DNA from 4 places in the Pseudomonas sp. LBUM1658 genome. Region 3 is predicted to be linked to each of the others. Evidence: predicted binding sites of a transcription regulator. Region 3 holds the regulator's gene; each other region holds the start of a gene.

Region 1 (8,036 bases), 1.2 Mb from region 3:
GCCTGTTGCTGCCCGGGATCCGTGAAGGCTTCTCGGCACTGGAGCGGGCCTGCAATACTTTGCGCGCCGAGGATGACATCCTGCGCATGAAGGCTCCATCGACCTTGACCATGCGCTGGCTGCTGGCGCGCCTCAGCCGTTTCCGGCATTTGCAGCCGGGAAACGAAGTGCAACTGACCAGCGCCTGGATGGATGTCGACTCGGTCGATTTCAACCAGGAGCCTTTCGACTGCGCGGTGCTGCTCAGCAATGGACACTTTCCGCCGGATTGGGAGGCCAGCTATCTGTTTCCCGAACTGTTGATCCCAGTAGGCGCGCCGAACCTGTTGAGCGATCAGCCATGGGACGCCGCACGGCTAGCCAGCGCCGAACTGCTGCACCCGACACCGGATCGTCGTGACTGGCGCAACTGGCTGGAGCGCATGGGCCTGTCCGGGCAGGTGTCGCTCAAGGGTGGGCAGGTCTTCGACACCCTGGAGCTGGGCATGATCGCCGCCGCCCGAGGTTATGGGGTGTCCATGGGCGACCTGCTGATGGTCGCCGAAGACGTCGCCCAAGGGCGCTTGAGCCTGCCGTGGCCGACGGCGGTGGCCAGTGGCGAGAACTATTACCTGGTCTGGCCGAAAACCCGCCCCGGCGGCGAACGACTGCGCCGGCTCAGCGATTTTCTCCAGAGCGAAGTCCAGGCAATGGTGTTGCCGGAGGTCGAGTGCTTGAGCTGAAACGATCACGCCTCGTGATTGCGAGCGTATAAACCCTGTGGGAGCGGGCTTGCCCGCGAAGACGTCAGCACAAGCACCTCAAATTCCCGAAATCCGCGCCGTGGCGAATCCGCTGCCAAAGCTCGATTGGCGTTCAACTGTGGGTTTTTATACTTGCTGAATCGTTTCATCAGCGCTATAAAAATTGCACAACTCCAAGAAAGGCTTTCCCATGACCCCGTTCAAATTGATGCTTGCCCTCAGCACACTGACTGTTGCCTCTCACGCCATGGCTTGGGACTACGTACTGCTCGATACCGACAAAGCCGCGCAAAATTTCCAGATCACCAGCGAACAATTGGGAGTAAAAACCGCCCAGCCATTCTCCGTGACCCTGCGCACACTGCATGGCGGTCGCCAGGAGGGCGTCAGCATCGTCGACATCGACAACGGCGTGATGAAATTGTCGGTAGTGCCGACCCGCGGCATGAACGTGCTGCAGGCGTCGGTGGGCGATGTGCGCATGGGCTGGGATTCGCCGGTCAAGGAAGTGGTCAATCCAGCGTTCATTGAACTCAACGGTCGGGGCGGACTGGGCTGGCTGGAAGGCTTCAACGAACTGGTCGCCCGCTGCGGCTACGAATGGGTCGGTCACCCCGGCATGGACAACGGCGAACTGCTGACCCTGCATGGCCGCGCCGCAAACATCCCGGCGAACAAGGTGACCCTGCATATCGACGAAAAACCACCCTATGCCATCAGCCTGCGCGGTGAGCTCAAAGAGCAAGCCTTCAAGAAAGTCGACTTTTCAATTGTCACGGAGTTGCTGACCGAACCCGGCAGCGCGCGCTTCGCACTCAACGACACACTGACCAACAACGGCGACTATCCGAAGGAATACCAGGCGCTCTACCACAGCAACTTCAGCACGCCATTTCTTGAACAGGGCGCACGATTCGCCGCGCCAGTGAAACAAGTCTCACCGTTCAACGACAAGGCGAAAGCGGATTTGTCTGACTGGCAAACCTACCGAGGACCGACCAAGGACTACGACGAGACCGTCTACAACGTGGTGCCCTACGCGGACGCCAAGGGCGACACACTCACCGTTCTGCATAACAAGGCGGGCAGCCTGGGCGTAGCGGTCGGTTTCAACACCGAGCAATTACCAGTGTTCTCCCTGTGGAAAAACACCGACACCCAAGGCCAGGGCTACGTTACCGGCCTGGAGCCGGGTACCAGCTTCTCCTACAACCGACGGTATCAGCGGCCGCTGAACCTGGTGCCGAGCATCGGGGCCAAACAGCAGAAGCAGTTCCAGATCAGCTATAGCTTGTTGGCGGATAAGCCGGCTGTGGATAAAGCGTTGAAGCGGGTTAGTGAGATTCAAAACGGGCGTGAGACCGAAGTGCGGCAGACGCCGTTGGTGGATCTGAGCAAGGAGTAAAAGTGAGGAAAACCTGAAAAATCGATTATTCGTTGAGAAAAACGATTAGAAATGAAGGTTTTCTTCAAAAAATGATTACAAGCGCGGCTTACTGACTCGTGGGCCGATACTGCAACGCCTCAGCCAGATGCTCCCGACTGATCATGTCGACCTGCTCAAGGTCCGCCAACGTTCGCGCCACCTTGAGCAGTCGATGGGCTGCCCGCAACGACAGGGTCAAACGTTCGCAAGCTGACTCAAGCCAGTTCTCGTCGGCTGTGGATAACTTGCAGTGTTGGCGCAGGCCCGGCAGGTCAAGGAAGGCATTGGCACAACCCTGCCGCCGTTGCTGCCGCTCGCGAGCGTTGGCGACCAGTAAGGCAGCGCTGGCGGTGTCATCCCCGGGTTGGGGCGTGGGGTTGAGCGCAGTGGTTTCGCGGGCGACGGTCAGGTGCAGGTCGATGCGGTCGAGCAGCGGGCCGGAGAGTTTGTTGCGATAGCGCTGAATTTGTTCCGGCGTGCAACGACAACGGCCGCCGGGGTCGCCGAGGTAGCCGCAAGGGCAGGGGTTCATCGCAGCGACCAATTGGAACCGCGCCGGGAAACGTACTCGATCGCGGGCCCGGGAGATCACGATATGGCCGGACTCCAGCGGCTCTCTTAAAACCTCCAGCACCTTGCGTTCAAACTCCGTCAATTCATCGAGAAACAGCACGCCATGGTGGGCGAGGGTGATCTCCCCCGGCTGTGGTTTCGAGCCACCGCCCACCAGCGCCGGGCCGGATGCCGAATGATGGGGTTGGCGAAACGGTCTATGGGGCCAGTGGCTCAAGGGCACATGGCTGGCGACCGATTGAATCGCTGCGACCTCCAGCGCTTCATTTTCGTCCAGCGGTGGCAGCAAACCGGGCAAGCGGCTGGCCAGAAGTGTTTTACCGGTACCCGGAGGGCCGCTGAACAGCAGGTTGTGAGCGCCCGCTGCAGCAATCAGCAAGGCTCGTTTGGCGGCCAACTGGCCCTGGACCTCACTCAAGTCGGGATAAGGCTTGTTCGCCAGCAGCAAGCCGTTGGAAACAAAAGGCTCGATAGGCGTGTGGCCATTGAAGTGCGCGACTGCCTGCAGCAAGTGATCTACCGCGATCACCTTCAATCCCGAAGCGAGGCAAGCCTCTTCGGCATTGGCGCGCGGTACCACAAGTGTTCGTCCGGCCTTGCGTGCGGCCAAGGCCGCCGGCAGCACGCCACGTACCGCCCGCACGGCGCCAGACAGCGCCAGTTCCCCAAGGCACTCCACATCGTCCAGGGTCAAGGTCGGGACCTGCACGCTGGCCGCGAGAATCCCCAGGGCAATCGCCAGATCAAAGCGCCCGCCGTCCTTTGGCAGATCGGCCGGAGCAAGATTCAGGGTGATGCGACGTGCCGGATATTGGAGGCCTGAATTGAGAATCGCACTGCGCACCCGGTCTTTGCTTTCCTTGACGGCGGCTTCCGGTAAGCCGACCAGCGTCAGGGATGGCAAGCCGTTGGCCATATGGACCTCGACGGTAACGGCAGGCGCTTCCACGCCGATTTGGGCGCGGCTGTGGACGATGGCCAGAGACATAGATCATTCCTTGAGGGTGCGAGAACCGCTTCCTGCGGTTTTGGAAGGGTAGTTGAGTTGCAATGAGATTGCGGTGTAAAGCCACAGCAGACGTTTACAAGACGTATCAATGATCGGTTTGCAGATGAGGGGACAAGTTATTAACCTGCTTGAAACCAGCTATCACGGTTTCTTTAGAATGAACGCATCCGCCGGTTTTACGACTGCTTCGCAGCCGAGCGGGAGCAAGCTCCCTCGCCACATTTGATCGTCCAGCCATAGACTTCTGTTAGCTGACAGGCGCTGGTTTAATCCCTTCAATTCGCTGCGGTACCTGTGGCAGCGGGCTTGCCGGCGAATGACCGCGCAGCGGTCGCAACTGGAAGCGAGGCCATGAATGAGCCGAACCGAGATGCGCCCGGTTCACCCCGGCGAAATCCTTAAAGAGGAATACCTGGAGCCTTTGGGTCTTACGGCAGCGGCTTTGGCCAGGGCGCTGAATGTATCCACCCCAACGGTGAATGACATTGTGCTTCAGCGCCGCGGCGTCAGCGCCGATGTGGCGCTCAGGCTTTCCATTTGCCTGAACACCACTCCCGAGTTCTGGCTGAACCTGCAATCGACATACGATCTGCGCAAAACTGAAATCGAGCGAGGGGCCGCAATCCGGGATCAGGTTGAACGCCTTCCACACTGCGCCTGACATGCCTGTCGAACCCCATGCCCAAGGCGTGGGGTTCGTTCTTTTAGAGCTTAAAACGATTGAAGCAACCTTGAGGCGCGTTTCTACCAAGGTGCAGGGGTTGCACTTCGGGGGCGCTCCCCCTCGGGCAACATATGACCAGCAACGCATAAACCCCGGACTCGCTGATGTAGCAGTGTTCGAGATTGCTGGAAGGTCGTTCCGACCTTATCGCGAGCAAGCTCGCTCCCACAGGGGGTTTGTTGCGGGACTACTCCGCTGGCGGACTCAGCTTCGCCTCAAGCTCGGTAACCTTGGCTTCCAGGCTTTCCAGCCGGGCTCGGGTGCGCGCCAGGACCACCATCTGGCTGTCGAATTCTTCTCTGCTTACCAGATCAAGCTTGCTGAAACCGCTTTGCAGCAGGGCTTTGAACTGGCTTTCGATTTCGTTGCGGGGCAGCGCGGTGTCGCCGCTGAACAGGCGCGAAGCGTGGCCGCTCAGGGCGTCGAGGAGGTCTTTTGGCGCGAGCATGGGAGTCAGGTGTCCTGAGTATCAGATGCGGGCAGTGTATCACGCAGTGTCTATAGTCATTGACGCAGGCAGGCTGCACGCTTTTCGCGCATGGAGCCGGGCAGTCACGCACCGTTGTTGTGCGTATCTGTTGCGCCAGTGTTGAGCAGACGCTTGCAGTTGCGACCAAGGGATTGAATTCAGAGGGTTTTCAGGAGATGGCAAGCTTTCTGCTTAGTCCTTGATGACCCATGCACTGATGCAGTCGCTGTGACGAATGCAGTGCGGCAGGCGGAGCGGGGAAGTGTTTCGTCAGCAGTGGTTAGCGGGCATCGGTGTGGCCGAGCAAGGCCGACGATGCGTTACAAAGCCAGGCACTGCGCTTAGACTTGAGTCGGGTTTGTTTTCCTGGGGCAAGTCCACCAATTCGGGAGAGAGTTTTCATGAAGCTAGTCACTGCCATCATCAAGCCGTTCAAACTGGACGACGTACGCGAGTCGTTGTCCGAGATCGGCGTGCAGGGCATTACCGTTACTGAGGTCAAAGGCTTCGGGCGGCAGAAGGGTCACACCGAGCTGTATCGCGGCGCGGAGTATGTGGTCGATTTTCTGCCCAAGGTGAAGATTGATGTCGCCATTGACGACAAGGATCTTGATCGGGTTATCGAGGCGATAACCAAGGCGGCCAACACCGGCAAGATTGGTGACGGCAAGATCTTCGTGGTCAATCTGGAACAGGCTATTCGCATCCGTACCGGCGAAACCGATACCGACGCAATCTAAGCCGCCAAACCCAACGCCCCAGGAGAAAAACAATATGACTCTGCGTAAATTCGCAGGGCTAGGAGCCCTGTTGTCCCTCGTAATGCCCGGCCTGGCTATGGCGGCAGACGAAGTGGCAGCCCCAGTCCTCAACTCCGGCGATACTGCCTGGATGATGACCTCGACAGCGCTTGTGCTGTTCATGACGATTCCCGGCCTTGCGCTGTTCTACGGCGGCATGGTTCGTTCGAAAAACATTCTATCCGTGATGATGCAGTGCTTCGCCATTACCGGTCTGATCAGCATTCTGTGGGTCATTTATGGCTACAGCATCGCGTTCGACACGACCGGCATGGAGCAGGGCGTCGTCAACTTCAACTCCTTCTTCGGCGGCATGGGCAAGGCGTTCCTCGCCGGTGTCACCCCTTCGAGCCTGACCGGGCCTGCGGCGTTGTTCCCTGAAGCGGTGTTCATCACCTTCCAGATGACCTTTGCCATCATTACTCCAGCGCTGATCGTCGGTGCCTTCGCCGAGCGGATGAAGTTCTCCGCCATGCTGATCTTCATGGGTATCTGGTTCACCCTGGTCTACGCACCGATCGCGCACATGGTCTGGTCCGGTAACGGCGGCCTGATGTGGGACTGGGGCGTGCTGGACTTTGCTGGCGGCACCGTGGTGCACATCAACGCCGGTGTAGCCGGTCTGATCGCCTGCCTGGTGCTGGGCAAGCGTAAAGGCTTCCCGACCACTCCAATGGCCCCGCACAACCTCGGTTACACCTTGATGGGTGCCGCGATGCTGTGGGTCGGCTGGTTCGGTTTCAACGCAGGTTCCGCCGCGGCGGCCAACGGCACGGCCGGTATGGCCATGCTGGTGACTCAGATCGCGACCGCTGCTGCCGCCCTGGGCTGGATGTTCGCCGAGTGGGTCACACACGGCAAGCCAAGCGCTCTGGGTATCGCTTCCGGCGTAGTAGCCGGTCTGGTTGCTATCACTCCGGCAGCAGGCACCGTCGGCCCGATGGGTGCTCTGGTAATCGGTCTGTCCGCCGGTGTGGTCTGCTTCTTCTGCGCCACCACCCTCAAGCGCAAGCTGGGCTACGATGACTCCCTGGATGCCTTCGGCGTGCACGGTATCGGCGGTATCCTCGGCGCGATCCTCACCGGTGTGTTCGCCGCTCCTTCGCTGGGCGGTTTCGGCACCGTGACGGATATCGCGGCGCAAGTCTGGATTCAATGCAAAGGCGTCGGTTTCACGGTGATCTACACCGCGATCGTGACCTTCATCATTCTCAAGGTGCTGGATGCCGTCATGGGCCTGCGGATCACCGAAGAGGAAGAGGCGGTCGGCATCGATCTGGCGCTACACAACGAACGTGGCTACAACTTGTAAGCGCTCGAGAAATACGAGAAAAAAATTGCCCGGCTTGCCGGGCATTTTTTTGTCTGGCTTTTGTCAGTAAGGGAACAGCTGAAAGGTTTTTTCTTGCGCTTGCGAGGGTGTTCGCGGCAGCTATTTTTGTCGGGCCAATGGCTTACAGCATTGGAGGAATATTAGGCCCTTTGTTTTTTCCCAGAGCGCGCTAGAATGCGCGCCGAACGTGCGGAGAACTGTATGTGGCAACAGACTCTGATTACCCTGCGGGCGAGGCCTCGGGGCTTTCATCTGGTAACGGACGAGTTACTCGCCGGCCTGCCTGAATTGAAGGCATGTCGGGTCGGTCTGTTGCATTTGTGGCTGCAGCATACCTCGGCGTCGTTGACCATCAACGAGAACGCCGATCCGGCGGTACGTCGCGACTTCGAACGGTTTTTCAATCGGCTGGTCCCACAAGGACTGGCCGGATATGAACACGAGGACGAAGGCGCGGACGATCTCCCGGCGCACTTCAAGGCCAGTTTGCTGGGCTGTCAGTTGAGTTTGCCGGTCACGGCAGGTCGACTGGCGCTGGGTAGCTGGCAAGGTGTTTATCTAGGCGAGCATCGTGATCATGGCGGTGCCCGTAAAGTCCTCGCCACCTTGCACGGTGATGGGGCATAAACCGCTGGTTACCAGCGGATGATGATTTTTTCTCCGGCGGCCTTCGACAGTCGGCGAAGCTGGGCTATAACTAATCTGCTTTTCGCAAGTCATGAGGTAGAACATGAGCGACGATGATCTGGAAAACGACGACCTCGAAGTAGGTGACGAAGACGAGACCGAAGAAGGTCTTGAAGTAGCGGCCGAAGACGTCGCTGACGACGACAGCGGCGATGCGCCTGCTCCGACCGCCAAAGGCAAGGCCAAGGCTGCTGTTTCGGTCGATGAACTACCGAGTGTCGAGGCCAAGAACAAGGAGCGTGATGCTCTGGCTCGCGCTATGGAAGAGTTCC
Region 2 (8,036 bases), 2.8 Mb from region 3:
TTCCTTCAAATCGATAAAGGCCTGCTCCAGCACCATGCGCACCACGCGCAATTCGGTGGGGGTGAATTCACGACCTTCGATCTTCGCGTGACGGCCGTCGCCGCCGAAGAAGTTGTCCACCAGTTTGAACACCAGCTTGGCGTCGAGGATGAACAATGCGGTGCCGCGCAACGGCTTGATCTTGACCAGGTTGAGACTGGTCGGCACATACAGCGAGTGCACGTATTCGCCGAACTTCATCACCTGCACGCCACCGACGGCAACGTCCGCGGAACGGCGCAGCATGTTGAACATGCTGATGCGGGTGTAGCGGGCAAAACGTTCGTTGATCATTTCCAGGGTCGGCATGCGTCCGCGGACGATGCGATCCTGGCTGGTCAGGTCATAGCTTTTGACACTGCCGGGTTCGGCAGCGTTATCGGTCTGTACCAGACCGTCGTCGACACCATGCAACAGCGCATCGATCTCATCCTGGGACAGCAGGTCCTGCACGGCCATGTCGTGTTCCTACTGCAGTACGAAGTTAGTAAAGAGCAACTGCTCGACCACCACTTTGCCCACTTCTTTCTGCGCCACTTCCTGCACGCTGGCAGTCGCCTTCTGGCGTAGCATCTCCTGACCGACCGGGGTCGCCAGGGTCTCGAAGCTTTGCCCGGAAAAGAGCATGACCAGGTTGTTGCGGATCACCGGCATGTGGATTTTCAGCGCATCCAGATCGGCCTGATTACGCGCCAGCATAGTGATGCTCACCTGCATGTAGCGCTGACGACCGTTGTGGTTGTAGTTGGCCACGAAGGCCGGGGCCATCGACTCATAGATGGCCGCGGGCTTGATGAGGCTGACGACATCGGTAGTGGCTTCAGGCTTGCTCTTGGCGCTGTGCATGACGTACCAGGTTGCGCCGATGGACACTCCGACAACCAGCAGCAAAGCCAGAACAATCAGCAGAATGAGCTTGAGTTTGCCTTTCCCGGCGGGGTCTTTTACTGCTTCGCTCTTCGCCATGCCAATAATCCGTCACTATTCGGGTTTTCACAGTCCCACGGCAAGGCAAGAGCAAGTGTTATGCCAGAGTTGTCTGTAGGAGAAAGGATCTTGGGGGGTATGGATAGAGCAAAAGATCGCAGCCTGCGGCAGCTCCTACGGATTAGCGCATGCCTGGATATCCAGGGTGTACGCGGTCCCATGTAGGAGCTGCCGCAGGCTGCGATCTTTTCACAGGCACCGCAGATTCACTCAGGCGTAATAATCCACCGCACTGGACCCCAGCACTGTGGTGGTAGCAGCAGCCACTTCGGCCACGCTCCTCGGCAATTCTTCATCCGCCGAATCCAGACGACCACCGCTGGCGCTGGTACGCCCACCCTGCCCCTGTTGGGCCTGCTCCTGACCTTGCCAGCCCCGGGATTGATCGGACACGTTGACGTCGACCTGACCCATTCCCTGCTGGGTGAACATGTCGCGCAAACGGTGCAGTTGCCCTTCCAGTGCTTCACGCACCACCGCATGACCACTCATGAAGGTCACCTGGGTCTGCTGATCGGCGGACATGTTCACCCGAATATCCAGACGGCCCAGCTCGGCCGGCTGCAGCTGAATATCGGCTGACTTGAGGTTGGCACTGGACAGGTACATGACCCGGTTGACCACTTCTTCGGTCCAGCCACTTTGATGCATGGCCAACGGTTGATTCACCGGCAGCGCATTGGCAGTCTTTGGCGTGGCAGCCTGGGTCAATGCCGCCAGACGGTTGGCGAAGTCATCGACCCGGGTATCGCTGGAGGCATTGTTCAGGTCTTTGAGACCCTCATCGATCAAGCCACTAAAAGCCTTGTCCGTACCCTGTTCGGTACTGCCGCTATCCGCCTGCTCCAGCATGCCCGCCATCGCATTGGCGAAATTCTGCGCCGGGGTCAGCTCCGCCGCCGGCGCTGGAGTCTTGCCTTGCGCCTGACTGGAAGCCGAGACATGCCCGCCCTGCTCCAGGGCCAGACGCAACGCCGGTAACGCATCGAGGGGATCGGCTTCAGGATCGAAATCGGCATCGGCCTGAACCGCCAAGGCAGTTGCGGCAGCCAGCGCCGCCTCAACCGCAGTATCGGCTTGCGTCGATGCCGGGACCAAGGCCGAATCGACAGCAACACTGTCCGCCGACGCGGTATCGGTGGCAACCTTTTCATCCGCTTCGACCGCCTGATCGCCAGGCAAGGAATTGCCGCTATCGGCAACTGCCGGCTGCGGGGCGGCAGCCTTATCGGTGACCGCATCCTGCTTGTCGCGTGCCGGTCGAGTAGCTCCCTCCCCGGTGGCGGCAGGCTTGTCCTGAGCCTCTTTGGCAAAGACCCGGGAAAAATCTGAAGACTTATCCCCAGGCCCGGCAGCGGTTGCCTGGTTATTGGCGGACGCAGCCTGGGGCTTGGCCGTGGGCGCGGCCTGAAGAAGCATGTTCGGGGAAAGGGGCATAGACGGTCTCCGCTGCAGTGGGATCGTTGACACAGTTGCAGGCTCTTTAGCAAAGACAGAGCAAAGGTCGGGCCAGGTTCAGTGGATGGTGCCGAAAACCGCCGGGCGGCGTTTTTCAACAATGAAAGCGCTGACGCTCCTCCTTGAACAGAGGCCGGACGATAGCGAACTCTCCATCTATTTCTGCCACCAGCTTTTGGATACCACCCAGCGACGGTTGTTTGGCTCGCTGCTCAAGTTGATGGCACAACTCGGCGAGACGGACAGCACCCATATTGCTGCTACTGCCTTTAAAGCTATGGGCGGCGAGGATCAATTGGTCTGCATCATCGGCTTTGTGCAACTGCAGCAACCGCTCTTCCGAATCCGCAAGAAAGGTATCCAACAGCAGCGGATATTCGTCCTCCATGACTTCCCGCAATGCGCTCAACACTTCGTGGTCCAGATGAATCTCAGCCACTTGTTCGCTCCCTGATCAAGAATTCGCGGATTATGCCAGAGCCTCCCAGGAAAACTCTACGCGGGCACTTCGACCATCGTCAGACCAGCTCGCGCTATGGCTCAACTGCCGAATCAAGTTCAGGCCACGCCCCGACAACCGGTCGACATCGAGGGGTCCGGCCATGACTCGCTGCACATCAAAGCCCTCGCCACTGTCCTCGACCCGAACCACCAGAGATCCACCCTCGCCCCTTGGCACGACCTGCAAATGCACGCGCACATAACCCTCCTGCAGTTCGTCCAGACGGGCATTGCGCTGCTGGTAGTAGTGTGCAAAACCTCGGGCATCGCTTTTGATGCTGGAATCCAACCCCAGCACTCCATGCTCCAGGGCATTGGAATAGAGCTCGGCCATCACACTGTAGAGCGCACCGCTTTGCGCTCGCAGGCCATGCACTTCAAGCAACAACTGCAACAAATAAGGCAAAGGATTGAAACGCTTGAGGGTGGCCGCGCGAAATTCGAAACTCACCGACCAATCCAGCGGGCAGGACTGGCCACTGTCGGAATAGACCATCACCGGAGGGGTCAGCTGCGCGGCCTCCAACTGGCTCACCTCGACCATGCTCACATCGTCGTGGGCCTCCCCGCGAAAATCCCTCAGCGCCTGCTCGATTTCCTCGAACAGTCGATCCGGCTGTCGATTGGCGGCAAACACCTGCTCCAGGCGCTCGACGCCAAACAACTGTTCGTTGGCGTCGCAGGTATCGATCACTCCGTCCGACAGCAGGAAGACCCGGTCCCCGAGCGCCATGGGGAAGACTTCAGTCCGGTCATCGAAGGCCTGCGCGCCCAGGATACCCAAGGGTAAATGCCGCGACAGCAGCGGCGTGCATTCGCCCGTCGCGAAGCAATGCAGGTAGCCGTCCGGCATCCCGCCATTCCAGACCTCCACTGCGCGGCGCTGAAAACTCAGGCACAACATGGTCGCACAGCAAAACATATCCACCGGCAGGATGCGCTTGAGCTTGGCATTCATCTCGCGCAGGGTTTCCGACAGGCCATAGCCCTTGGCAGTCATGCCATAGAAGACCTCCGCCAACGGCATGGCACCGACCGCGGCCGGCAAGCCATGGCCGGTGAAATCGCCCAACAACACGTGCATATCGCCCGCCGGGGTAAACGCAGCGAGCAGCAAGTCGCCGTTGAACAGGGCATAAGGCGATTGCAGGTAGCGAATGTTCGGCGCCTTCAGGCAGCCGGAATGCGCCACCTTGTCGAATACCGCCTTGGCCACCCGCTGTTCGTTGAGCAGGTAATTATGGTGACGGGCAATCAGGTCGCGCTGCTCGAGTACCGTGGCCTGCAACCGGCGCAAACGGTCCATGGCCTTGATCTTGGCCGCCAGAATCACCTGGTTATAGGGCTTTGCCAAAAAATCATCGCCGCCGGCTTCCAGGCAGCGCGCCAGGGCTTCGCTTTCGGTCAGGGAGGTCAGGAAGATGATCGGTACCAGGGTTTCGCCCGCCAATTGCTTGATCTGGCGCGCCGCCTCGAAACCGTCCATCACCGGCATCATGGCGTCCATCAACACCAGTTGCGGGCGCTGTTGCTCGAACAGCGCCAGCGCTTCGGCACCGTTGCTGGCGGTCAGCACGGCATGGCCCTGGCGCCGGACGATAGTCGACAGCAGCATACGATCGGCCGCACTGTCTTCGGCGATCAGCACCGTCAGCGATTCGAAGCCTGATTGCATGCTGATCAACTGATGTCGAAGAGTTTGTCAAAATTGGAGATGGCGAGGATCTTGCGCACGTCCGAACTACCGTTGATCACTCGCACGTCGGAGTTTTCTCCGCCGGCATGATCACGCAGCAATAACAGCATGCCCAGCGCCGAGCTGTCGAGATAGGTGGCGTCTTTCAAATCCACCACAATCGCACTTGGCGTTTTATTGAGTTTCTCGTAGGAGTCGCGAAACTCCTGATGCTTGCCAAAATCAAAGCGACCCTTGATCAAGATCGTGAGTTTTTGCCCGTCCGGTGACACTTCTGATTCAACCGACATGATAATGCTTCCTTGTCATTGGCAATCTGTACATGGTTTAGCACCCTACAGGCCCGGGGGCAACTGGCAAAGTCCGAAATACAGGATCAATACGGATCCTGGCGCGGCAAGCGCTGCGACAACTCATCCAGCAGCTTCTGCTCGCGCTTGTCTTCGAGCTGTCGCGCCTCATCAATGTAGCGCTGAACCAGCTTGCGCAAGCCCTCGACCCGCGCATAAGCCTGTTGCCAGGTATCCCGGGCCTTGTTCAGGTTGTTCTGGTGCCAGACCAGGCTTTGCCGCTGCTGGCCGACCGCGGTTTCCAGCTGGTTGAGGAAGTGCTGGTAATTCATCAGCCATTGCCCGGACACGCCCTGGCTGCCGCGCTCGATCCATTGCTGCTGGTATTCGCCGCGAAAGCGTTCCAGGTCTCCCAGCTTGCTTTCGGCCAGGCGGACCTGGCCTTGAAAGTGTCCCAGACGCTGGGCGGCATTGCGCTCGGCGCTTTCGGCCATGTCGACCACTGGCGCCAGGCGCGCCGCACGACTCTTGGCCATGGCGCGTTAACCGCCGACCGCGGGGGCGAACACCGAGGCGAGATGGGCTTCGCTCTCGCCCTTGCTGATGTTGTCGTTCAAGCCCTGGCGCAGGTAGGTGACCATCGCGGGCTGCAAGGCAATGGCCATATCGGTTTCCCGATCGCCGCCAGGCACATAGGCGCCGACGCTGATCAGGTCACGACTTTGCTGGTAGCGCGACCAGAGCTGTTTGAAGTGTTGCGCGCGCTGCATGTGCTCGGCGCTGACCACCGATGGCATGACCCGACTGATGGAGGCCTCGATATCGATGGCCGGATAGTGCCCTTCTTCCGCCAGGCGCCGTGACAGCACGATGTGGCCGTCAAGCACACCCCGCGCGGAGTCGGCGATCGGGTCCTGCTGGTCGTCGCCTTCCGAGAGCACGGTATAGAAAGCCGTGATCGAACCACCGCCCGCCTCGGCGTTACCTGCGCGCTCCACCAGTTTCGGCAATTTGGCGAACACCGAAGGCGGATAGCCCTTGGTCGCTGGCGGTTCGCCGATGGCCAGGGCGATTTCCCGCTGGGCCTGGGCGAAGCGAGTCAGGGAGTCCATCAGCAACAGGACATTCTTGCCCTTGTCGCGAAAATATTCGGCAATCCGCGTGCAATACATCGCGGCGCGCAAGCGCATCAGCGGTGCATCGTCCGCTGGCGAAGCGACCACCACCGAGCGCTTGAGTCCCTCTTCACCGAGGCTATGTTCGATGAACTCTTTAACCTCCCGCCCCCGCTCGCCGATCAGCCCGACGACAATGATGTCGGCCTCGGTGAAGCGGGTCATCATGCCCAGCAGCACACTCTTGCCGACGCCGGTACCGGCGAACAGCCCCAGGCGCTGGCCGCGACCGACCGTCAATAATCCGTTGATGCAGCGAATGCCCACGTCAAGCGGCTGACTGATCGGGTTACGCTTGAGCGGATTGATGGTCGGGCCGTCCATCGGCACCCAGTCTTCAGCCTTCATCCCGCCTTTACCATCGAGCGCCCGTCCGGCGCCATCGAGCACCCGTCCGAGCATGCTCATGCCCATCGGCAAACGACCGGTATCGGCCAGCGGAACCACCCGCGCCCCCGGCGCGATGCCGGCGACGCTGCCAACCGGCATCAGAAAGATTTTGTTGCCGGAGAAGCCCATGACTTCGGCCTCGACCTGCACCGGGTTATAACTGTCATCGTTGATCACCACGCAGCGGCTGCCCATGGCGGCGCGCAGGCCTTCGGCTTCAAGGGTCAAGCCGACCATGCGCAACAAGCGTCCTTCAAGGATCGGCTGGCCGAGCAACCCGGTGGCCTCGGCGTAGCTGCCCAGGCGCTTGGCGAAGCTGGTTCGCTCAAGGCGCATCGGGGGTGTCCAGCTCGACGCTCAGGTCCGGGGCGGCCGGATGCAAAGCCTGCTCGTGCAACTGGTCGAAGAGCTGGGCCATGACCTGGCTGATACGCGTTTCGATCGATGCATCGATGCGGCTGTGGGCGGTTTCAACCCGCAGGCCCCCGGGATGCAACGTGGCGTCTTCGACGATTCGCCATTTTTCTTCATGCCGCTCGCGCAGGGCTTTGACCTGATCGAAGTCCTGGGGATTGATAAACAGCCGGACATTCTCCGCATCCAGCGGCAACAGCTTCAACGCTTCGCGCATCACCCGTTCGAGCTGCGTCGAGTCGATTGCCAGTTCCCGCTGAATGACTTGCCGGGTGATGTGCTCGACCAACCCGACCATGGCCTTCTCGATTTGCGAGTCCTGGTCGGCAATCGGCTCGAACAGGTTGCCCATCAGCCGTTCAAGACTGGCCAGCCGGGCACTCAAGGCGACTTCGGCTTCGTGGCGAACCTTGAGTTGGGTGCTGTGAAAACCCTCTTTCTCACCGGTCGCGAAGCCCTCGTTATAAGCCTCCTGGCGGATGCTTTCGAGTTCTTCAAGGGTCAGTGGCTGGACTTCTTCCAGCGGCACTTCTTCCATCTCGGCCGGCGCTTCTTCAACGATCGGCTCGGGCTCAGGCTCCGGTTGATGCGGGTCGAAACTGGGCAGCGACCAGAGGTCGAAACCACCGACGTCGCGGGCGCGAATCAGGTCGCTGGGAGACTCATCTTTGTTGGAAGGCGCCACTTAAATCATTTCCTCGCCGCCCTTACCACCGAGAACGATTTCTCCGGCTTCGGCCATACGGCGGGCAATGGTGAGGATTTCTTTCTGCGCGGTTTCCACATCGCTGACCCGTACCGGGCCCTTGGCCTCGAGGTCGTCGCGCAACAATTCGGAGGCACGCTTGGACATGTTCTTGAAGATCTTCTCTTTGACACCTTCGTCCGACCCCTTGAGGGCCAGCACCAGGACGTCCGAGGAGACTTCGCGCAGCAGCGCCTGAATACCGCGATCGTCGACATCGGCAAGGTTGTTGAAGACGAACATGAGGTCTTCGATCTGACCGGACAGGTCTTCGTCGACGTCGCGAATCGCGTCCATCAGCTGGCCTTCGATCGAGCTGTCGAGGAAGTTCATGATGTCGG
Region 3 (8,036 bases):
AGTTTCGGCATCATGCTGGGGGCGTTCGGTTTGTTTCTGGTGGATCGCAAGGTGTCCGGGGCGACCCCGCAAATGCTGGTGGGCACCGTTGAACGCCCGGTTATTCCGCCACGGATCTGGTTGTTTGTGTTTGCAATCATTGCTCACAACATTCCGGAAGGCATGGCGGTTGGCGTGTCGGCCGGGGGCGGAATGCCCGATGCCGACAGCCTGGCCATGGGTATTGCATTGCAGGATGTGCCGGAAGGCTTGGTGATTGCGTTGGTATTGGCCGGGGCAGGGATGTCACGGGTCAAGGCGTTCCTGATCGGTGCAGCTTCAGGTTTGGTTGAACCGGTCTTCGCGCTGTTGTGTGCCTGGCTGGTGAGCCTGGCCGAGATGCTCTTGCCGCTGGGATTGGCGCTGGCTGCCGGTGCCATGCTGTTGGTGGTGACTCACGAGATCATCCCCGAGTCGCGACGTAATGGTCACGACAAGCTGGCCAGTCTGGGGCTGTTGATCGGGTTTTGTCTGATGATGGTGATGGATACGGCGTTGGGGTGAATTGTGGCGAGGGGGCTTGCTGTGGGGGCTTTTGTGGCGAGGGGGCTTGCCCCCGTTGGGTCGCGAAGCGGCCCCAAACACTAACACCGCGGTCTCTCAGGTAGATCGCATACACCGGATTACGACTGCTTCGCAGCCGAGCGGGGGCAAGCCCCCTCGCCACAAAAAAGCCCGCTCAATACAGGTTGTGTATTACTCGCCTTCGTCGAAGTAGCGGTTGATCAGATCGACCAGTGCGTCCAGCGCTTCCTGCTCCTGCTCACCTTCGGTGCTCAGGTGGATTTTCGTTCCTTTGCCCGCAGCCAGCATCATCATGGCCATGATGCTTTTGCCGTCGATCGTGGATTCTGGGGTGCGTCCTACTCTGATCGTGCAATCCTTGAACTGACCGGCGACTCCAACAAATTTTGCAGAAGCCCGGGCATGCAGACCCAGCTTGTTGATGATTTCAATTTCCAGAGCGGGCATCGCGGTGTGGATCCTTTAGCTTAGGTCGCGGTGGCGAACCTGGACGTTCTTCAGGGATGTTTGCAGGACCTGACCCAGACGTTCGGTCAGGTAGACGGAGCGGTGATGCCCGCCGGTGCAGCCAATCGCGATGGTGACGTAGGCGCGGTTGCTGGCGGCGAAACGAGGCAGCCACTTCAGCAGATACGCGGAGATATCCTGGAACATTTCTTCTACATCCGGTTGCGCGGCCAGATAGTCGGCAACCGGCTGATCCAGCCCGGACTGCTCACGTAACTCGGGTTTCCAGTACGGATTGGGCAGGCAGCGCACATCGAACACCAGATCGGCATCGACCGGCATACCGCGCTTGAAACCGAAAGACTCGACCAGGAACGCCGTGCCCGGCTCCGGCTGATTCAGCAGGCGCAACTTGATGGTGTCGCGCAGTTGATACAGGTTCAGATGGGTAGTGTTGATCTTGAGATCTGCGAGGTCGGCAATCGGCCCGAGCAGGTTGGTTTCATCGTCAATGGCTTCGGCGAGCGATCGATTGGCGTTGCTCAGCGGGTGGCGCCGACGGGTTTCCGAAAAGCGCTTGAGCAGGGTTTCTTCGTCGGCGTCCAGGTACAGCACATCGCATTGTATGTGCCGGCCGCGCACTTCTTCGAGCAATTGCGGAAAGCGTGTCAGGTGGCTGGGCAGATTACGCGCATCGATCGAAACGGCGACCAGCGGCTGCGCCAGTTCCGTATGGATCAACGCGCGCTCGGCCAACTCCGGGAGCAAGCCTGCTGGCAGGTTATCGATGCAGTAATAGCCGCTGTCCTCCAGTACATCGAGGGCGGTGCTTTTACCTGAGCCGGATCGGCCGCTGACGATGATCAAGCGCATGATTAGGGACCGTTCTGCTCATCCAGGACAACCTGGTACAGGGCTTCGTTGGTTGCGGCGCTGCGAAGTCTTTCGCGCACTTCCTTGCGGTCAAGCATGCTGGCAATCTGCCGGAGCAGTTCCAGGTGCGCATCGGTAGCCGCTTCCGGGACCAGCAGGACAAACAGCAGGTCGACCGGGGCGCCATCGATGGCGTCGAAATCTATGGGGGCGTCCAGGTGCATCAAGGCACTGGTGGGCGACGTGCAGCCCTTGAGACGGCAGTGTGGGATGGCTATGCCGTTGCCAAACCCGGTGGAACCGAGTTTTTCACGGGCAATCAGACTCTCGAAGACATCTTGCATCTCCAGATCCGGCACTTCGCGGTGGATAAGGTTGGCAATTTGCTCGAGTGCGCGCTTTTTACTGCCGCCCGGCACGTTCACCAAAGAACGGCCGGGGGTCAGGATGTTTTCAAGTCGGATCATGGGTAGGGGATGTTAGCGACCGGTTGCGCCCTGAAGGAGGCTCTGGGTCTTTTCCTTATGCTTTTTGAGTTGGCGATCAAGCTTGTCGGTGAGCAGGTCGATAGCGGCATACATGTCCGTATGCTCAGCGTTGGCGACCACTTCTCCGCCGGGAATATGCAGCGTGGCTTCGATTTTCTGCAGCAGCTTCTCGACATTCATCGTGACTTGCACGTTGGTGATCTTGTCGAAATGCCTCTCCAATCGGTCGAGTTTTTCGCCGATATAGGTGCGCAGAGGTTCGGTTACTTCCAGTTGGTGTCCACTGATGTTGACTTGCATACAGCTTCTCCTTCGTTGCCAGTGCATAAGGCGGCAGGCTGGCTTGCCTGCCACTAGGCTGTGTCCGAAAACCGTCAGAGTTCTCAAACACACCCTGGAACGCTGGTGGCGTGGCCCGTTACATCAACCGCTTGCGTTCGCTCGAAGGCGCAATCCCAAGGGATTCGCGGTACTTGGCGACGGTGCGGCGGGCTACCTGAATGCCTTGTGCCTCCAGTAAACCAGCGATCTTGCTGTCACTCAACGGCTTTTTCTGATTTTCCGCCGCAACCAGTTTTTTGATGATCGCGCGAATCGCTGTGGACGAGCATTCACCGCCTTCAGAGGTGCTGACGTGGCTGGAGAAAAAGTATTTCAGTTCGTAGATACCCCGGGGGGTATGCATGAATTTTTGCGTGGTCACCCGGGAAATCGTCGACTCGTGCATGCCGACCGCTTCGGCGATATCATGCAGGACCAACGGTTTCATCGCCTCATCGCCGTATTCGAGAAAGCCGCGCTGGTGCTCGACGATCTGGGTGGCGACTTTCATCAGGGTTTCGTTGCGGCTTTGCAGGCTCTTGATGAACCAGCGCGCTTCCTGCAGTTGGTTGCGCATGAAAGTATTGTCGGCGCTGGTGTCGGCGCGGCGGACGAACCCGGCGTACTGCGGGTTGACCCGCAGGCGCGGCACGGATTCCTGATTCAGCTCCACCAGCCAGCGCTCGTTGTCCTTGCGCACGATCACATCGGGGACGACGTATTCGGCTTCACTGGATTCGATTTGCGAGCCAGGGCGCGGGTTGAGGCTTTGCACCAGCTCGATGATCTGCCGCAGCTCGTCTTCCTTGAGCTTCATGCGACGCATCAGCTGGCTATAGTCGCGGCTGCCGAGCAGATCGATGAAGTCGGTGACCAGGCGCTTGGCCTCGGTCAGCCAAGGGGTCTTGGCCGGCAGTTGCCGCAGTTGCAGCAACAGACACTCGCTCAGGTTTCGCGCACCTATCCCGGCCGGCTCGAATTGCTGGATGCGATGCAGGACGGCTTCGATTTCGTCCAGTTCGACGTCCATTTCCGGGTCGAAGGCTTCAAGGATTTCCTCGAGAGTCTCGTCCAGGTAGCCCTGATTGTTGATGCAATCGATCAGGGTCACGGCAATCAGGCGATCGGTGTCGGACATCGGTGCCAGGTTCAGTTGCCAGAGCAAATGGCTTTGCAGGCTCTCACCGGCCGATGTGCGGGTGGTGAAATCCCACTCGTCGTCATCGTTGCTCGGCAGGCTGCTCGCGCTGGTCTGGTAAACGTCTTCCCAGGCGGTGTCGACCGGCAGTTCATTGGGGATGCGTTCGTTCCAGTCGCCTTCCTCGAGGTTGTCCACCGTCGGGGCGGTTTCCTGGTAGGAGGGTTCCTGAACATCGGCATTGGGTTTCTGCTCGACGTTGTCGGCCAGAGGGTCGGCGTTATCGAAGTCGTCGCCATCTTCCTGGCGTTCGAGCATCGGATTGGACTCCAGGGCCTCCTGGATTTCCTGTTGCAGGTCCAGGGTCGACAATTGGAGCAGGCGGATGGCCTGTTGCAGCTGAGGTGTCATCGTCAGCTGCTGGCCCATTCTCAAGACTAGCGATGGTTTCATGGCAGGGGCTTAACACCTTATTCGCCGGCGCGCATGCGCCATCCACTACAGGGCGCCGGAGCGCCAAACATAAGCAAATTATATGCCTGAAATCGCAGTGTTTGCCTAGAGCGCTGTAACAATAAAAAAGTATAAGGTTTTGTTGACACTGGCGCTCCGGCAATGGCTGAACACCTGAATCGAGTGTTTGCCCCAAAACGCCTGCCACTGGCCCCACACCTCAAGGCTTACAGGCGGAACTCATGGCCCAGATACACTTCCTTGACCAGTTCGTTGGCCAGGATGGTCTCGGAGTCGCCTTCGGCGATCAGTTGACCGTCGTTGACGATGTAGGCGGTCTCGCAGATATCCAGGGTTTCACGGACGTTGTGGTCGGTGATCAGAACGCCGATGCCCTTGGCCTTCAGGTGGTAAATGATCTGCTTGATGTCGCCTACCGAAATCGGGTCTACGCCGGCGAAAGGTTCGTCGAGCAGGATGAATTTCGGCGATGTAGCGAGGGCCCGGGCAATTTCCACCCGGCGGCGTTCACCACCGGACAGGCTCATGCCCAGATTGTCGCGGATATGGTGGATGTGGAATTCCTCCAGCAGGCTTTCCAGCTCCTTGCGACGATCAGCCTTGTCGAGCTCCTTGCGGGTCTCGAGGATGGCCATGATGTTGTCGGCGACCGAGAGTTTGCGGAAGATCGACGCTTCTTGCGGCAGATAGCCGATGCCAGCCCGTGCCCGACCATGCATTGGCTGGTGGCTGACGTCCAGATCGTCGATGAGTACCCGACCCTGATCGGCCTGGACCAGGCCGACGATCATGTAGAAGCAGGTGGTCTTGCCAGCACCGTTCGGACCGAGCAGGCCGACGATCTGACCGCTGTCGATGGACAGGCTGACGTCGCGCACGACCTGGCGGCTCTTGTAGCTCTTGGCCAGATGCTGAGCTTTCAGAGTTGCCATTACGGGGCCTTTTGCTCGTCGGTTTTCTTCTTCGGCTGGATCACCATGTCGACTCGCGGACGTGGCGTGGTCACCGAGGCACCGGTAGCGCGGCCGGCATTGGCGACCTGCTTCACGGTGTCATAGACGATTTTCTCGCCTTCGGTGGTATTGCCTTCGTTGATCACTTTGGCTTTGTCGATCAGCACGATGCGATCTTTCGATGCGTGGTACTGGATGGTCACGGCATAGGCCTTGACCGGCTCCGGATCACCGGCCTTCTGCAGCTGTTCGAAGTAAGCCAGGTTGCCGACGGAGGTGACCACGTCGACTTCGCCCGAAGGCGCGCGGGTGATGGTCACGGTGTTGCCGGTGATCTTCATCGAACCCTGGGTGATGATGACATCGCCCTTGTAGGTGGCAATGCCTTGCTTGTCGTCCAGTTGGGCGTCGTCGGCCTGAATGCGGATTGGTTGATCTCTATCAGTCGGCAGAGCCCAGGCGCTCGCGCTTCCCAGTGCTGCGCTCAGGCTGAGCAAAATAGGGAGGGTTTTAACGAGACTCATACTGTCCTCTTACGTTAGATAGCAGGTGTATCCTGCTTTCTTTCAAATACGCTTTCATGCCATTGCCAGTCGACACGCCACCAGCGCCGTCGATTCTAACGGCTTGCTCGGTCTGCGCATATTCCTGCTGAGGGAATACCGTCATGCGACTGCTGGTAATAATCGTCGTGCGGTTTTTATCGTCGGTACGTGCGATACGTACCGAGTCAATCAATTCGACTTCAGTGCCACCAGAATTGACCTCGCCACGCTCACTCTGGACGTGCCAGGGATAAGCCGTGCCGCGATACAGGTTCAGGTCGGGCTTGGTCAGCAAGGTCACATCGGTTGCTTTCAGATGTTCGACCTTGTCCGAAGTCATTTCGTACTGCAACTTGCCATCAGGCAGAAACTGCACGCTGTGGGCATTGATGGCGTAGTAGTCAATGGCCGTTGCGTCGACGACAGTCGGCGGGCGCTCCATGAAGCGTTCCGGGCTGATGTTCCAGTAGCCAACGGCCGCAAACAGCGCGGCAATGGCCGTGAACATCAAAATATTACGAACTTTTTTGCTCAGCATAGGTGGCTCTACAGGTAAGCGGCGTTGGCTGCTTCAAGGTTGCCTTGGGCGCGCAGGATCAGCTCGCAGAATTCGCGTGCAGCCCCTTCACCGCCACGGGCCTGGGTAATGCCGTGTGCATGTTCGCGGACGAAACTGGCGGCGCTGGCCACTGCCATGCCCAGACCCACGCGACGAATCACCGGCAGGTCAGGCAGGTCGTCACCGAGGTAGGCAACTTGTTCATAGCTCAGGTTGAGTTGCGCGAGAAGCTCGTCGAGCACTACCAACTTGTCTTCGCGGCCCTGATAAAGATGAGGGATTCCGAGGTTTTTTGCGCGGCGCTCGACCACCGGGGTTTTGCGGCCGCTGATAATAGCCGTCTGCACGCCGGATGCCATAAGCATTTTGATGCCTTGGCCGTCGAGTGTGTTGAATGTCTTGAATTCGCTGCCGTCTTCGAGAAAGTACAGGCGGCCATCGGTCAGCACGCCGTCGACGTCGAAAACCGCCAGTTTGATGTGTTTGCCGCGCTGCAACAGATCGGTGCTCATTATATTACTCCCGCACGCAGCAAATCGTGCATGTTCAAGGCGCCAACCGGCCGGTCTTCGCTGTCGACCACCACCAGGGCGTTGATTTTATTGTCTTCCATTATTTTCAGGGCTTCGGCGGCGAGCATCTCGGCCCGTGCGGTCTTGCCATGAGCAGTCATCACTTCGTCAATGATGGTGCTGTGGATGTCAATGGTGCGATCCAGTGTGCGGCGCAAGTCGCCATCAGTGAATATCCCGGCCAGGCGTCCGTCGGCCTCGAGCACCACGGTCATGCCCAGACCTTTGCGAGTCATTTCCATCAAGGCATCTTTGAGCAAGGTGCCGCGCTGCACGTGCGGCAACTCCGTACCGGCGTGCATGACGTTTTCCACTTTCAGCAGCAGGCGACGACCCAGGGCACCGCCCGGATGGGAAAAGGCGAAATCTTCGGCGGTGAAGCCCCGAGCTTCAAGCAGGGCGACAGCCAGTGCATCGCCCATGACCAGCGCGGCGGTGGTCGAAGAAGTCGGCGCCAGGTTCAGCGGACAGGCTTCGTGCTCGACATTGACATTGAGATTGACCTCGGCAGCCTTGGCCAGCGCCGAGTCGGGATTGCCGGTCAGGCTGATCAACTGGATACCCAGGCGTTTGATCAAGGGCAACAGCGTGATGATTTCATTGGTGGAACCGGAGTTGGACAGTGCGAGGATAATGTCATCGCGCGTAATCATGCCCATGTCACCGTGGCTGGCTTCAGCCGGATGGACGAAAAAGGCGGTGGTGCCGGTGCTGGCCAGGGTGGCTGCTATTTTGCTGCCGATGTGCCCGGATTTGCCCATGCCGACCACCACCACACGGCCTTTGCTGGCCAGAATCATCTCGCAAGCGCGTACGAAATCTGCGTCGATATGGGCCAGCAAGCCTTGTACGGCTTCAAGTTCGAGGCGGATGGTGCGTTGTGCTGATTGAATCAGGTCGCTGGATTGGCTCATGACAGAAGTCGAATACCCTGATGAAAAGGCGGCGATTATAACGGTAATGATCGATTCCCTCACACAAGTTCGTCAGGCTTTATGTGAGAGGTTCTGCCGAACCGCTCCATTGGGCCGCTTTTTGCCTGTCCGCTTGCTGAACAGGCTTGGCTTCGGCCTTGGGCGCTCTGCGTCAGCAGTGATATAGT
Region 4 (8,036 bases), 430 kb from region 3:
GGACTTATGACGGAGCGCTCAAATAGCGCGGCCTTGAACTGGCGCTCAAGCTCCCGGCTCGACCATTTCTCCTGAATCGCCATCCGCAGGTAAAACTCGCGCTCTTCCGGGCGTTTGCTTTGGTTGAGGATGATCAGGTTTTGGGTCCAGGGTAATTGTCTCAGCAGTGCTGAGACTTTTGCGTCATGCCTGTACGCCTCGTAAAACTGGCGCATACGGAAGAGGTTAGGACGTGTAAAGCCACGCAATCCGGGCTGAGTGCGCGCGAGGTGAGTAGCCAATTGAGCTACCACGCCATCGCCCCACTCCGCGGCCTCGATCTTGCCGCTGATATAGGCCCCTACCTGCCAGTGCAGCTCGATCAACTCCGTATTGACAGCCTGCACCGCTCGCTGCCGAGCGGCAACAATCAGCTGGGTGATTTCGTTAAAGCTTGCATCCGGGGACGGGGTATTGGAGCTGAGGTCATTCACGTGAGGGCGTTCCTGTTCAGAAGACAACGCCCTTTCTAGTACTCCCACCCCTTACAAAATGAAAATCACAAAGTGTGTCGAAGTGAAACGATCCTACAAAGAACCAGGATTGGAAAGTGTAAATCCAGGGCGACCGGTCATAAGCACTTATAACGACTTGAAAAAAAAGACCATCAGTGAAATTCACTGATGGTCTTTGGCGATTCGAAGCTCTGCCTATGAAAGTCTTTTTATTAGACTCCAGGGCAGGCTTTAGTCGCATACTTCGCTGCGCCACTGTACTTGCAAACCCAATCACCAGTGGTGGCGGTTCGCGTCCAGGTAATATTACCTGCCGCTGCCGCGGCATTTTTAAGGGCACATGCGATTGTGCCGGCACCAGTAGTTGCCCCGGTAGCCGTAATGTCGCAGTTGTCGGTACTAGATTTCAATCCAATTATTTCGGCAGCGGTGGCACCGGTGATAGTAGCCCCATTCCCTTCAATGACCACGGCTTCATACATGGCCTTGCCAGAAGAAATCTCCGCAAGCCCGGCTACGACTTTGGCTCTGGCCATGTAATCCGAGTAAGCCGGGATAGCAAAGGTAGCCAAAATGCCGATGATCGCAACAACGATCATGAGCTCGATGAGCGTAAAACCTTTCTGCATGGATTTCAAAGGGACTTCCTTCTAGGCGACGATTTAATGGTGTAGAGCATTTTATTTATTTTCGGCGCAAGCGTCATGCCAGCTTCGGCTGAGCTTTGGGATCTCGCGGGATGACACAATCTGACCGGCAATGGCACTGACGTTGCGCAATCCTGCCGGCAATCGTAGTCCGAAAATGGAAGGGGTAAATCCAGCGCTGCCGATCTTAAGTACTCATGACGACTTGAAAAAAAGACCATCAGTGAAATTCACTGATGGTCTTTGGCGCTTCGAAGCTCTGGCTATGAAAGGCTTTTTGTCAGTCTTAAGGTACAACAGGTCCAGGGCAGCCTTTAGTCGCATACTTCGCCAGGCCACTGTACGCGCAAGACCACGCACCGGCGGTGGCGGTTCGCGTCCAGGTAATATTACCTGCCGCCGCCGCGGCATTTTTAAGGGCACATGCGATAGTGCCGGCACCATCAGCTGCCCCGGTAGTCGTAATGGTGCAGTTTTCGGTACTAGCTTTCAATCCAATCACAGGGCCGGAGGTGATAGAAGCCCCATTCCCTTCAATGACCACGGCTTCATACATGGCCTTGCCAGAAGAAATCTCCGCAAGCCCGGCTACGACTTTGGATCTGGCCACGTAATCTGAATAAGCAGGGATAGCAAAGGTAGCCAAAATGCCGATGATCGCAACAACGATCATGAGCTCGATAAGCGTAAAACCTTTCTGCATGGATTTCAAAGGGACTTCCTTCTAGGCGACGATTTAATGGCGTTGAGGATTATATTTATTTCCGGAGCAAGCGTCATGCCAGCCTCGGCTGAGTTGTGAGATCTCGCGGAATGACACAATCTGATCGGCAATGGCCATCCTGGCATGCGTCAGATCGTGCCTGGCCACGTATTGGCCCAGCCTGGCCCATGCCAGATGGTCAGCGCGCATTTGCGTTGGGAAGGGCCGAAGAGAGTTCATTAGCGTTCCTGCTACAACATGCCCAATGGACGCAACCTTGGCAAGCCCATAAACATCGTCGCGCCGTGCAAGGATCTTTTTATCCTCTCCTCGTGTCGCCACGCCGAAAGATCCTTAGCAACGGCTGAGCCCCCCTCGCCTATGAATCCCTAGACGATGAGCCAAATACCCCACACAATCGGCTCACAAAATGAGCCGAATAAACCCCTTATTCGGCTCATCGTTCAGAGTACGAGCCCATGAAACACCCACGCTGGATCTGGCAACAACCTGACTGGCCGCGTTTCCACTCGCAATCGGAGCGCCTGGCGCCCTTGTTGCGCGAGTGCGGGCAGGCGCAAGGACGGTTGTTGGGCATGTCCGGTTCAGCAGGTAGAGACTTCAGCGCGCAAAGCGAGCTGGACGCGCTGTTGCAGAACATCGTGACCTCATCCGCCATTGAAGGCGAGCAGTTGAACGTCGGTTCGGTGCGCTCCTCTCTGGCCCGTCGCTTGGGCATGGAACAGATCGACGGCAATTACGTGAGCAAGCGTAGTGAGGGACTGGCGGAGTTGATGCTGGACGCGACCCAGCATGTCGACCCGCCACTGACTCTCGCGCGCTTGTTGCATTGGCATGAATGGCTGTTTCCCGCTGAAGACGACGGAATCATTGCGCGACACATTCGAGTTGGCGCACTGCGTGGCGATGAACCGATGCAGGTGGTATCGGGTCGCCTGGACAGGCCCACTGTGCATTTCGAAGCCCCTGCGCGCCAAGGCCTGGAACAGCAGCTCGACGTCTTCCTTGACTGGTTCGAAACCAGCCGTAGCCAACCCCAGCTCGATCCCCTGTTGCGGGCAGGCATCGCTCACTTCTGGTTCGTCACGCTCCACCCCTTTGACGACGGCAACGGTCGCCTGACTAGGGCTATCACCGACCTGGCCCTCGCCCAGGCCGAAGACGAGGCCATCCGCTTTTATGCCATGTCGGCGAGCATTCTCGACGATCGTTCCGGCTACTACCGTGTATTGGAAACCAGCCAGAAAGCCACCCTGGATATCACTGACTGGCTCGAATGGTTCCTGCAGACGTTATTGCGCAGCCTGCAACAAGCCATGGCCCGTATCGAGTTGGTACTCGGCAAGGCCCGCTTCTGGCAGAACCACCGGAGTCAGGCTCTGTCCTCGGAACAGGCCAAGGTGCTCAACCGCCTGCTGGATGGTGGCGAGAAAGGATTTGAAGAGGGAATCAGCGCCGCCCAGTACCAGGCCGTGGCAAAAGTCTCCAAGGCCACTGCAACTCGCCACTTGGCCGACCTGCTGGACAAGAGTTGCTTGATCCGTTTGCCCGGCGGCGGCCGTAGTACCCGCTACCAGATCAACTATCCGGGCGATGGAAAACGCTGAATCGGTGAGCCGCGCGCAAGGCACTCCAGGTCCATCTATACGTCCACTCATTTGCCCAAAAAGCCTCTCTCTGCTAGTGTCGCGCCGGTTTACCGTCAACCGGAATTGCCGCCATGGCCCGCAAAAAAGCTGCACTGGATTTCGAACAATCCCTCGCTGACCTGCAAACGCTGGTTGAGCGGCTGGAGAACGGCGAGCTGTCGCTGGAAGACTCGTTGACGGCCTTCGAGCAAGGCATCGGTCTGACCCGCGATTGCCAGGCGGCGCTGGCCCAGGCTGAGCAGAAGGTGCAAATCCTGCTGGAACGCGATGGCGAGCTGGCCGAGGAACCCTTCGACCCGGAACAGCCGGAATGATTGCCGCTTATCAGGCCAGCAGTCAGGCCCGGGTCAATGCTGCACTGGAAACCCTGTTCCGCGCGCCAAGCCCCGAGCTGGCCCGTCTCTATGAAGCCATGCGCTACAGCGTGATGAATGGCGGCAAACGTGTGCGGCCGCTGCTGGCTTACGCGGCCTGCGAAGCCCTCGGTGGCGCAGCGGAACAAGCCAATGGCGCCGCCTGTGCGGTGGAGTTGATTCACGCTTATTCGCTGGTGCATGACGATTTGCCAGCGATGGACGACGATGATCTGCGTCGCGGCCAGCCGACTACTCACAAGGCTTTCGACGAAGCCTGCGCGATTCTCGCCGGTGACGGCCTGCAAAGCCTGGCGTTCAGTGCCTTGCTCGACCCGCAGCTGAGCGTTGTGGATAGTGATACCCGTTTGCGCATGGTCAGCTCCCTGGCGTTGGCGGCGGGTCCGGCGGGCATGGTTGGCGGTCAAGCCATCGACCTCGGTTCGGTCGGTCTCAAGCTCGATCAGCAAGCACTCGAATACATGCATCGGCACAAGACCGGCGCGCTGATCGAAGCCAGCGTCAAGCTCGGCGCCCTGGCCAGTGGTCGTGCGCAACCAGACGAACTGAAATCCTTGCAGACCTATGCCCAAGCCATCGGCCTGGCGTTTCAGGTGCAGGACGACATACTCGATGTCGAGAGTGATACCGCGACACTCGGCAAACGTCAGGGCGCCGATATCGCCCGGGACAAACCGACCTACCCGGCCCTGCTCGGCCTGGACGCGGCTAAAGCCTATGCCCTGGAGCTGCGCGATCAAGCTTTGCACGCCCTGCGACCGTTCGACGCGGCGGCCGAGCCGTTGCGGGGCCTGGCGCGCTATATCGTTGAACGTCGCAGCTAAAACCGTGGCTACGCCCGAATGCATATTGTTGGCCAACTTCCGAGCTCTGCGTGGGCAGCTTGCGATCCATAAGGTAAACTGCCGCCTCTTCTATACCTATAACGATTCGCCTGATGCCCACGACGTTTCATGAGATTCCACGCAAACGCCCGACCACGCCCCTGCTCGACCGTGCCGACACGCCGGCCGGCCTGCGCCGGTTGGGTGAAGCCGAGCTCGAAACCCTGGCCGATGAGTTGCGCCAGGAGCTGCTCTATACGGTAGGCCAGACGGGCGGGCATTTCGGTGCCGGCCTGGGCGTCATTGAGCTGACCGTTGCGCTGCACTACGTCTTCGACACCCCGGACGACCGGCTGGTGTGGGACGTCGGCCATCAGGCTTATCCGCACAAGATCCTCACCGGCCGTCGCGAGCGCATGGGCACCCTGCGCCAAAAGGACGGCATCGCGGCATTCCCGCGTCGTTCCGAGAGCGAGTACGACACCTTTGGCGTTGGCCACTCCAGCACCTCGATCAGTGCAGCGCTGGGCATGGCGATTGCCGCCCGCCTGCAAAACAGCGAGCGCAAGGCCATCGCGGTGATCGGCGACGGCGCATTGACCGCGGGCATGGCCTTCGAAGCGCTGAACCACGCGCCGGAAGTCAACGCCAACATGCTGGTGATACTCAACGACAACGACATGTCGATCTCGCGCAATGTCGGCGGCCTGTCCAACTATCTGGCGAAAATCCTTTCCAGCCGCACTTACGCGAGCATGCGTGAAGGCAGCAAGAAAGTGCTGTCGCGCCTGCCCGGCGCCTGGGAGATTGCCCGGCGTACCGAAGAATACGCCAAGGGCATGCTGGTCCCGGGCACGCTGTTCGAAGAGCTGGGCTGGAACTATATCGGCCCGATTGACGGCCATGACCTGCCGACGCTGATCGCCACCCTGCGCAACATGCGCGACCTCAAGGGTCCGCAATTCCTGCATGTGGTCACCAAGAAAGGCAAAGGTTTCGCCCCGGCGGAAGTCGACCCGATCGGTTACCACGCGATCACCAAGCTCGACCCCCTGGACGCTCCGGCGGCTGCGCCGAAAAAAGCCGGCGGGCCGAAATATTCCAGCGTGTTCGGCGAGTGGCTGTGCGACATGGCCAGCGCCGATCCGCGGCTGGTCGGGATCACCCCCGCGATGAAGGAAGGCTCCGACCTGGTGGCCTTCAGCGAGCGTTTCCCGCAGCGCTACTTCGACGTTGCGATCGCCGAGCAACACGCCGTGACCCTCGCCGCCGGTATGGCCTGCGAAGGCGCCAAACCCGTGGTGGCGATCTATTCGACTTTCCTGCAACGCGGTTACGACCAGTTGGTACATGACGTTGCGGTGCAGAACCTCGATGTGTTGTTCGCCATCGACCGAGCGGGCCTGGTAGGCGAAGACGGTCCGACCCACGCCGGAAGTTTCGATCTGTCGTTCCTGCGCTGCATTCCCGGCATGCTGGTGATGACCCCGAGCGATGAAAACGAACTGCGCAAAATGCTCAGCACCGGCCACCTCTACAACGGCCCGGCCGCAGTGCGCTACCCGCGCGGCACCGGCCCGAATGCGACGATCGAGAAAAACCTCGAACCGATCGAGATCGGCAAGGGCGTGATTCGCCGTCAGGGCAGCAACGTCGCCCTGCTGGTGTTCGGTGTGCAACTGGCCGAAGCGCTGAAAGTCGCCGAGAAGCTCGACGCGACAGTGGTCGATATGCGCTTCGTCAAACCATTGGACGAAGCCCTGACTCGCGAAATCGCCAACAGCCATGAACTGCTGGTGACCATCGAAGAAAACGCGATCATGGGCGGCGCCGGTGGCGCGGTCAGCGAATTCCTCGCTCGCGAGAACATCCTCAAGTCGATGCTGCATCTGGGGTTGCCGGACGCCTATGTCGAACATGCCAAGCCGGCACAGATGCTGGCCGAATGCGGGCTGGACGAAGCCGGGATCGAAGCTGCGGTTCGCGAGCGCTTGCAACTTCTAGGGTTGTAACCCAATCCCCCGTAGGAGCTGCCGCAGGCTGCGATCTTTTGATCCTGCCCTTCGGCAGCTCCAGAATCACCATAAGATCAACATCAAAAGATCGCAGCCTGCGGCAGCTCCTACAAGGGGCAGCGTCGCATTTGAAAGTAGTGCCCATGAGTCTCTCCCGCATCGCCCTGACGTTGACCCTTTTGCCTGCCGGACAGCTTTTGGCTGACACCTTCGAACGCGAACAAGCCCTGAAACTGCCCGACGTGCTGATCAGCGCCAATCGCCAGGTTGAAGCCCGTAACGACAGCAGCGCCGCCAATACGGTGTTCACCCGTGAAGACATCGACCGCCTGCAACCGAGCAGTGTGACTGAGTTGCTGAGTCGGGTACCCGGTGTACAGGTCGCGCAAGCGGGCGGGCGTGGCAGTCTGCCGGGGATTTTCATCCGCGGTACCAAATCGGCGCAGAGCCTGGTGCTGGTGGACGGCCAGCGCATCGGCAACTCGACTTCCGGCGACAGCAACCTGCAACACCTGAACATCGATCAGATCGAACGCGTGGAAGTACTGCGCGGCTCGCGCTCGGTGATCTACGGCAGCGACGCAATTGGCGGAGTGATTCAGATCTTCACCCGCCGTGGCGCCGAACAAGGCCTGCAACCGCGGATGCATGTGGGCTTTGGCAGCAATCAGACCTGGGAACGCAGCGTGGGGCTGTCCGGCGGCGATGAACAAACCCGCTTCAATCTCGGCGCCAGCCTTGACGAAACTGCCGGGATTAATCGCACTCATGAGTCCTTCCCCAGCGACAGCGACCACGACGCTTACCGCAACAAGTCCCTGAGCCTGAGCCTTAGTCACGCCTTCAACGATGACCTTGAAGCAGGCCTGAATCTGCTGGATAACCGTGGCAAGAGCGAGTTCGACAGCCCGTTCGGCCGCTTTGACATGAACACCTTCGAGTCAGTCCAGCAGCAGCCCTACAGCGATTTCACCGTGAGCAGCGTCAACAGCTACGTCGACGCGCGTATCAATGACATCTGGAAATCCCGTGTCGAGTTCGGCCACAGCGAAAACCGCGAGAAAACCATCGACAAGCTCAGCGACGAGCGCAGCGTATTCAACACCTATCGCGACTCGCTCAACTGGCAGAACGACCTGACGCTCGATGAGCGCAACAGTCTGATTCTCGGCGCCGACTGGTACGAAGACCGGATCAACAGCAGCACCCGCTTCGACGAAGACAGCCGCTGGAACCGCGCCGCGTTTATCCAGCATCGCTTCCAGGCAGAAAACTTCTCAACCGAGCTGGGCCTGCGCCGTGACCAGAA

The links. The regulator sigma-54, encoded in region 3, starts transcription at its own class of promoters, with help from an activator protein. The targets are predictions, from matches to a motif close to ANTGGCATNNANNTTGCTNT.
Region 1: the regulator sigma-54 is predicted to act here: its motif matches at 5,120-5,139, upstream of glnK (P-II family nitrogen regulator).
Region 2: the regulator sigma-54 is predicted to act here: its motif matches at 2,521-2,540, upstream of ACA064_RS22875 (flagellar hook-length control protein FliK).
Region 4: the regulator sigma-54 is predicted to act here: its motif matches at 1,908-1,927, upstream of ACA064_RS02810 (pilin).

The regions. Positions count from the first base shown of each region.
Region 1 is NZ_CP166798.1:6,609,449-6,617,484, reverse strand. Features, by position in the region: gene ACA064_RS30585 (LysR substrate-binding domain-containing protein) at 1-722, shown strand, start outside; gene ACA064_RS30580 (aldose 1-epimerase family protein) at 934-2,148, shown strand; gene ACA064_RS30575 (YifB family Mg chelatase-like AAA ATPase) at 2,237-3,730, opposite strand; gene ACA064_RS30570 (HigA family addiction module antitoxin) at 4,107-4,412, shown strand; gene ACA064_RS30565 (accessory factor UbiK family protein) at 4,663-4,923, opposite strand; gene glnK (P-II family nitrogen regulator) at 5,346-5,684, shown strand; gene ACA064_RS30555 (ammonium transporter) at 5,719-7,056, shown strand; gene ACA064_RS30550 (secondary thiamine-phosphate synthase enzyme YjbQ) at 7,279-7,704, shown strand; gene sutA (dormancy-specific transcriptional regulator SutA) at 7,808-8,036, shown strand, end outside.
Region 2 is NZ_CP166798.1:4,978,677-4,986,712, forward strand. Features, by position in the region: gene fliM (flagellar motor switch protein FliM) at 1-498, opposite strand, end outside; gene fliL (flagellar basal body-associated protein FliL) at 508-1,005, opposite strand; gene ACA064_RS22875 (flagellar hook-length control protein FliK) at 1,237-2,463, opposite strand; gene ACA064_RS22880 (Hpt domain-containing protein) at 2,579-2,923, opposite strand; gene ACA064_RS22885 (SpoIIE family protein phosphatase) at 2,954-4,660, opposite strand; gene ACA064_RS22890 (STAS domain-containing protein) at 4,666-4,971, opposite strand; gene fliJ (flagellar export protein FliJ) at 5,058-5,507, opposite strand; gene fliI (flagellar protein export ATPase FliI) at 5,514-6,872, opposite strand; gene fliH (flagellar assembly protein FliH) at 6,862-7,635, opposite strand; gene fliG (flagellar motor switch protein FliG) at 7,636-8,036, opposite strand, start outside.
Region 3 is NZ_CP166798.1:1,046,700-1,054,735, forward strand. Features, by position in the region: gene ACA064_RS04755 (ZIP family metal transporter) at 1-543, shown strand, start outside; gene ACA064_RS04760 (HPr family phosphocarrier protein) at 736-1,011, opposite strand; gene rapZ (RNase adapter RapZ) at 1,027-1,884, opposite strand; gene ptsN (PTS IIA-like nitrogen regulatory protein PtsN) at 1,887-2,351, opposite strand; gene hpf (ribosome hibernation-promoting factor, HPF/YfiA family) at 2,364-2,672, opposite strand; gene ACA064_RS04780 (RNA polymerase factor sigma-54) at 2,791-4,284, opposite strand; gene lptB (LPS export ABC transporter ATP-binding protein) at 4,512-5,237, opposite strand; gene lptA (lipopolysaccharide transport periplasmic protein LptA) at 5,237-5,782, opposite strand; gene lptC (LPS export ABC transporter periplasmic protein LptC) at 5,769-6,341, opposite strand; gene ACA064_RS04800 (KdsC family phosphatase) at 6,350-6,874, opposite strand; gene ACA064_RS04805 (KpsF/GutQ family sugar-phosphate isomerase) at 6,874-7,848, opposite strand.
Region 4 is NZ_CP166798.1:617,814-625,849, reverse strand. Features, by position in the region: gene ACA064_RS02820 (PDDEXK nuclease domain-containing protein) at 1-473, opposite strand, end outside; gene ACA064_RS02815 (pilin) at 707-1,123, opposite strand; gene ACA064_RS02810 (pilin) at 1,428-1,844, opposite strand; gene ACA064_RS02805 (Fic family protein) at 2,324-3,472, shown strand; gene ACA064_RS02800 (exodeoxyribonuclease VII small subunit) at 3,586-3,828, shown strand; gene ispA ((2E,6E)-farnesyl diphosphate synthase) at 3,825-4,712, shown strand; gene dxs (1-deoxy-D-xylulose-5-phosphate synthase) at 4,826-6,724, shown strand; gene ACA064_RS02785 (TonB-dependent receptor domain-containing protein) at 6,871-8,036, shown strand, end outside.